Linked DNA regions of Aquabacterium sp. OR-4. The protein of the gene in region 1 binds, or shares a complex with, the protein of each later gene. Links are inferred from orthologs where the notes say so. Each region holds a gene or a part of one and is shown in the gene's direction. Other genes may lie near its edges.

Region 1 (3,220 bases):
CGCGTCAGCGCTGCGCTGCGAGGCCAGGCCCGCAGCACCCTCGCCGCGCAGGGAACCGAGCGGATAAGTCATGCGCCGGATTGTGGCGCATGGGGATGTGCCACCCCCGGCTCACGCCGGGCGGCGGGCCGGGGATTCAGGCGGAACCGGCTCACGCCGTGCGGCGCGCCGTGGATTCAGGCGGAACCGGCTCACGCCGTGCGGCGCGCCGGGCCTGCCCTCGGGCTACTCCTGGGTAGCACGTTCCTTGATGATCACCGAGCCGTTTTCCTGGGTCTCGATGACGCCGCGCTCCTCCAGGTCCTTCATGACCCGGCTGACCATCTCGCGCGAGGCGCCCACCACCTTGGCCATGTCCTGGCGCGACACCTTGCTGCGGATGATCTTGACGCCGTTGACGTCTTCGGCCATCTCCAGCAGCGTGCGCGCCACGCGGCCGTACACGTCCAGCAGCGCCAGCGATTCGATCTGCCGGTCGGCATGGCGCAGGCGCCGCACCAGGCCGCGCAGGATGGAATAGCTCAGCGACGAATGCTCGGGCAGGCAGCGCTGGAAATCGGCGCGGCCCAGGATCAGCATGTCGGTCTGCACCTCGCAGCGCACCGTGGCCGAATGCGCCTCGTTGTCGATCAGGCTCATCTCGCCCACGTAGTCGCCGGCCTCCAGCACCGCCAGGATGACCTCGCGGCCGCGGTTGTCGGCGGTGAGCACGCGGGCCCGGCCGTTGAGCAGGATGAACAGCGCGTTGCTCTTGCGGCCCTGCTCCACCACCAGCTCGCCGCGGCGAAAACGCCGCTTGACCACGCTGTCGGCGATCGCCTGCGCCTGATCATTGGTCAGCATCGAGAACAGTGGCACGCGCCGGATCAGATCCAGGTTGCTCAACATCGACATCGTGATTCCCTTCCTACCGTGTGCCGGCAGTGTGCTGGTGGTTTCGACGCGCCGTAACGCAAAGCAACGGCGACATACCACCGCATTTCTGTACGGATTTCTCTATTGTGCCGATTGATTGCCCTGCGCCACGCCGGACAAGCCCGCGTGACAGAATTTGCGCCTTGCCCCGGCCAACCCGCGCTGGTGGCCATCAACCGAGTTTCACCATGAGCGCTACTCCCACCCACGCCCAGCTGCTGATCCTGGGCTCCGGCCCGGCCGGCTACACCGCGGCCATCTACGCCGCCCGCGCCAACCTGAAGCCCCTGCTGGTCACCGGCATGGCCCAGGGCGGCCAGCTGATGACCACCACCGAGGTCGACAACTGGCCCGCCGACGTGATGGGCGTGCAGGGCCCCGAGCTGATGGAGCGCTTCCAGAAGCACGCCGAGCGCTTCAACACGCAGATCGTGTTCGACCACATCAACCAGGTCGACTTCTCGAAGCGCCCGTTCACCCTCACCGGCGATTCGGCCACCTACACCTGCGATGCGCTGGTGATCGCCACCGGCGCCTCGGCCAAGTACCTGGGCCTGCCCAGCGAGCAGGCCTTCATGGGCCGCGGCGTGTCGGGCTGCGCCACCTGCGACGGCTTCTTCTACCGCGGCGACGTGGTGGCGGTGGTGGGCGGCGGCAACACCGCGGTCGAGGAGGCGCTGTACCTGTCCAACATCGCCAGCACCGTGCACCTGGTGCACCGCCGCGACAAGTTCCGCGCCGAGCCGATCATGATCGACAAGCTGATGGACAAGGTGGCGGCCGGCAAGATCGTGCTGCACACCCACCGCGTGCTCGACGAGGTGCTGGGCGACCCCAGCGGCGTGACCGGCGTGCGCCTGAAGGCCGTGGACGGCAGCGCCAGCGAAGAGCTCGCGCTCAAGGGCTGCTTCATCGCCATCGGCCACCAGCCCAACACCGAGATCTTCCAGGGCCAGCTGGAGATGAAGGACGGCTACATCGTCACCCGTTCGGGCCTCAACGGCCTGGCCACGATGACCAGCGTGCCCGGCGTGTTTGCCGCCGGCGATGTGCAGGACCACATCTACCGCCAGGCCATCACCTCGGCCGGCACCGGCTGCATGGCGGCACTCGACGCCCAGCGCTTTCTCGAGCAGCAGGGCTGAAGCCGGGGCTCCCGGGCTCGCGGGTGCGCGGGCTCACCCGCCGGGCGGACGCGGGCCGGCTCAGCGCGGCCCGGCGCGCGCCCGGGCCATTGCAAAAGCGCTGTTTGGCCCGCCTGGCGATTTCTGGCTATAATCATCGTCTTTGCCGAATTCGGCCGGCGCGTTGCTTTTGATTTTTCAGGGCAACACCTGCGTTCCACGCGGGTTCCAAGCGAGCCCCAAACGGGGTCGGCTCAGATCGCAATTCGAAGGGCAGCCACCAGGCGACGCGGACCGCAGTGTCCACTTCCCGTGCTCTGGCTGCCGTGCCTGCAACAGTCATTCAGAGTCTGGAGAAGCGTCATGGCACGCGTCTGTCAAGTCACGGGCAAGGGCCCGATGGTGGGTAACAACGTTTCCCACGCCAACAACAAGACCAAGCGCCGCTGGCTGCCCAACCTGCAGTACCGCCGCTTCTGGGTCGAGAGCGAGAACCGCTGGGTGCGCCTGCGCATCACCAACGCGGCGCTGCGCCTCATCGACAAGGTGGGCATCGACGCCGTCGTGGCCGACCTGCGCGCCAAGAACGCGCTCTGATCGCCGTTCGCTAACCCCACGCACTCTCGGAGCACACCATGGCCACCAAAGGCGGACGCGAAAAGATCAAGCTGGAATCCACCGCGGGTACCGGTTTCTTCTACACGACCAACAAGAACAAGAAGACCACGCCCCAGAAGCTCGAATTCATGAAGTTCGATCCGAAGGCGCGCAAGCACGTCCTGTTCAAGGAAATCAAGCTGAAGTGATCGGCCGGCCGCGCTGCGCGGCCCGTCTGCATCCTGGCTGATCGAAGCCCACCCTTGCGGTGGGCTTTGCGCTTTGTGGCCAGGGCGGCTTGCCGGCAGGCCGGCCGCGCCCTGCGGCTCAGCCGGCCTGGCCGCCCCGCCAGGCCGCGATGAAGGCCGCCGCGCGCGTGGCCACCTCGGCCGCGCCGGCGCCCTCGGGGTACAGCGCCGAGCCCAGGCCGGCGCCGTGGGCGCCCGCGGCGCGCCAGGCCGCCAGATTGCCGGGCGACACCCCGCCCACCGGCCACAGCGGCACCTCGGCCGGCAGCACCGCGCGCAAGGCCTTGAGCCCGGCCGGCTGCAGCACCTCGGCCGGAAACAGCTTCAGGGCATCGG
Region 2 (3,220 bases), on another replicon or contig:
TGCGCGGCGCGGCGCACGCTGTCGAGCCCGATCAGCGCGATGGCGCGGCGCACCGTCAGGATTGGCCCGCTGCCGGCGCCCATGACGCCACGCACCGCGGCACTGTTGACCTGGCGCAGCAGCTCGAAGCACAGGCCCACGTCCTCCAGCACCACCTCGGCCAGCGCGGCGCTGCTGTCGCGGTCCATCTGCATCAGCCGCGCCGCGCGGCGCGCGCCGCCCGGCATGCCGGGCAGCACGCCGGCGCTGCGCATGCGGTCGGCCAGCACGGCCAGCGGCCCGAGGTTGCCGTCACTGGCACTGCGCAGCCAGCCCGACAAGGCGCGCTCGAAGGTGCGCGCACTGCGGTAGCGCTGGCGCTCCTGCCGGTCGGTGGCACGGTTGACGATGGCGCGCAGGGCTTCGGGCACGGCGCGGCCCTCCACCCAGGGCAGGCGCACGATTTCGCGCCCCTGCGGCGGCATCGAGGCCGCCGCCAGCATTGCATCGGGTTGATCGAGCGCCGGCGCACCGGCCAGCGCATGGTGCAGCACCAGGCCATAGGCCAGCAGGTCGCGCTCGGTTTCCTGGCGCCGGGCCTGCAGGCCGGCGGCCGCATCGGCCTGCACCACGCCCAGGCCGATCAGCTGTCCGCCGCCGTCGCTGCGCAGCAACAACATGCCGGCGTGCAGATCGAGGTGGGCATGCCCGGCGTCGTGGGCCATGGCCAGGCCTTCAAGCGCCTGGGTGGCGGCCGGCACGAAATCGGCCGGCAGCAAGCCCTTGCCGCTGACGCGCTCCAGCAACAGCACGGCGTCACCGCATGCGTAGGCGATGTACGGCCAACGCTCCTGCTCGCCAATCTCGACCGGTGTGGCCAGCCCGGGATGATCAACCCGCGCCGCGCGCTGCGCCGACTGCAGCCAGTGGCGCATGGCCTCCTCGCCCTCGGGCTGCTGGCGCGGCATGGCCAGCACCCATTCACCGGCCGTGTCCGGCGCCTGCACCAGCCACAGCATGCTGCGCTGGGTCTTGGCCAGCAGACGCAAAAGCTGAAAGCGGCCGAGCTTGCGCACAGCCTGGCCGGCGGGCGGACGATCGGAGGGGGCGGGGGCAGGCATGGCGGTCGGATCGGCGGATTCGGCCCGATTGGACGCGTTGCACACCGCGCTGATGGCCCGAACAGGGGCCGATCACGCCGCCTGATTGCCGCCGCCACACCGCAGCCCGGGGGCACAGACCGTGCCAGCCGTGGTGCCGTAAGCCTTTGTGCCACAATCTTTTGACTCCCCATGGAGGGCCCAGCCGCCAAGGAATCAGACGATGAGCAGCGAATTGATCAAGCACACCACCGACGCCAGTTTCGAGGCCGACGTGCTCCAGTCCGGCACGCCGGTGCTGGTTGACTACTGGGCCGAGTGGTGCGGGCCGTGCAAGATGATTGCCCCGATCCTCGACGAGGCGGCCAAGGAATACGGCGCACGCCTGCAGGTGGCCAAGATGAACGTCGACGAAAACCGCGAAGTGCCGGCCAAGTTCGGCATCCGCGGCATCCCGACGCTGATGCTGTTCAAGGACGGTCAGCTGGCCGCCACCAAGGTGGGTGCGATGACCAAGGCGCAATTGACCGCCTTCATCGAGCCGCACCTATAATCTGCAGCCATAGCGCCGGTTTCAGCGCGTCGCCACAAGCGACGCACCGGCGCCACCGGCCCATTGCCACCACGCCACCCGGGCCCGAGCCCGGCGCTTGAACCGCGTGGTTTCGGCCCCTCCCCCGTGACCCCGACCCGCTTCGCCGCCCCCGTGGTGGCGATCCGGCTGCAGCCCGCCAGGCTGCGGCAGCGGGGCGCGCAACAGGGGCCATCTGTTCCGGCCGCCATCGCCCTGGCAAGGCGCGCGGCAACCACCCCAGGGTGACACCCCGATGCATCTGTCCGAACTGAAGGCGCTCCACGTCTCCGAACTCATCACCATGGGCGAGGCGCTGGAGATCGAAAACGTCTCGCGCCTGCGCAAGCAGGAGCTGATGTTCGCCATCATGAAGAAGCGCGCCAAGGCCGGCGAGCAGGTCTTCGGCGACGGCGTGCTGGAGGTGCTGCCCGACGGCTTCGGCTTCCTGCGCTCGATCGACTCGAGCTACATGGCGTCAACCGACGACATCTACCTCAGCCCCAGCCAGGTGCGGCGCTTCAACCTGCACACCGGCGACCTGATCGAGGGCGAGGTGCGGGTGCCCAAGGACGGCGAACGCTACTTCGCGCTGGTCAAGGTCGACCGCGTGAACGGCCTCACGCCCGAGGAGAACAAGCACAAGATCATGTTCGAGAACCTGACGCCCTTGTTCCCCAAGGAAGCGTTCAAGCTCGAGCGTGACAACTTCAAGGGCGAAGAAAACGTCACCGGCCGCATCGTCGACCTGATCGCGCCCATCGGCAAGGGCCAGCGCGCCCTGCTGGTGGCCCAGCCGAAGACCGGCAAGACGATCATGATGAAGCACATCGCGCATGCGCTGGTGGCCAATCATCCCGAGATTCACCTGATCGTGCTGCTGGTCGACGAGCGTCCGGAAGAAGTGACCGAGATGGTGCGCGGCGTGCGTGGCGAGGTCATCTCGTCCACCTTCGACGAACCCGCCGCCCGCCACGTGCAGGTGGCCGAGATGGTGATCGAGCGCGCCAAGCGCCTGGTCGAGTTGAAGAAGGACGTGGTGATCCTGCTCGACAGCATCACCCGCCTGGCCCGCGCCTACAACAACGTGCTGCCCAGCTCCGGCAAGGTGCTCACCGGCGGTGTGGATGCCAATGCGCTGCAGCGTCCCAAGCGCTTCTTCGGTGCCGCGCGCAATGTCGAGGAAGGCGGCTCGCTGACCATCATCGGCACCGCGCTGATCGACACCGGCTCGAAGATGGACGAGGTGATCTACGAGGAGTTCAAGGGCACCGGCAACTGCGAGATCCACCTGGATCGCCGCATGGCCGAGAAGCGCGTGTACCCCTCGATCCTGATCAACAAGAGCGGCACGCGTCGCGAAGAGCTGCTGCTCAAGCCCGAGATCCTGCAAAAGACCTGGATCCTGCGCAAGCTGCTCTACAACATGGACGAGATCGAGGCGATGGAGTTCGTGCTCGACAAGATGAAGGCCAGCAAGAGCAATCTGGACTTCTTCGACATGATGCGGCGCGGCGGCTGATCGCGTTCACGCTATAATCGCGGGTTTTCCGCTTCGGGCAAGTGCGTG

What was found.
Region 2: the proteins of trxB (region 1) and trxA are in contact, whole or in part, in a crystal structure (PDB 1F6M), measured with the Escherichia coli proteins. The link is inferred for Aquabacterium sp. OR-4 from one-to-one orthologs.

Annotation. Positions count from the first base shown.
Region 1 is NZ_JAOCQD020000001.1:2,499,470-2,502,689, forward strand. What follows is about bases 177-3,081. They hold trxB (thioredoxin-disulfide reductase), read left to right. Parts: upstream 177-1,103; coding sequence 1,104-2,060; downstream 2,061-3,081. Other genes in these bases: N4G63_RS10795 (Crp/Fnr family transcriptional regulator), read right to left, coding at 226-894; rpmB (50S ribosomal protein L28), read left to right, coding at 2,403-2,636; rpmG (50S ribosomal protein L33), read left to right, coding at 2,675-2,845; N4G63_RS10815 (2-dehydro-3-deoxy-6-phosphogalactonate aldolase), read right to left, coding at 2,964-3,081. Also shown: N4G63_RS10790 (DNA translocase FtsK), read right to left, coding at 1-72; more of N4G63_RS10815, read right to left, coding at 3,082-3,220.
Region 2 is NZ_JAOCQD020000002.1:819,918-823,137, forward strand. The notes cover bases 63-2,967. They hold trxA (thioredoxin TrxA), read left to right. Parts: upstream 63-1,302; coding sequence 1,303-1,632; downstream 1,633-2,967. Other genes in these bases: N4G63_RS15920 (HDOD domain-containing protein), read right to left, coding at 63-1,100; rho (transcription termination factor Rho), read left to right, coding at 1,907-2,967. Outside these bases: more of N4G63_RS15920, read right to left, coding at 1-62; more of rho, read left to right, coding at 2,968-3,172. UniProt on the Escherichia coli protein: Participates in various redox reactions through the reversible oxidation of its active center dithiol to a disulfide and catalyzes dithiol-disulfide exchange reactions.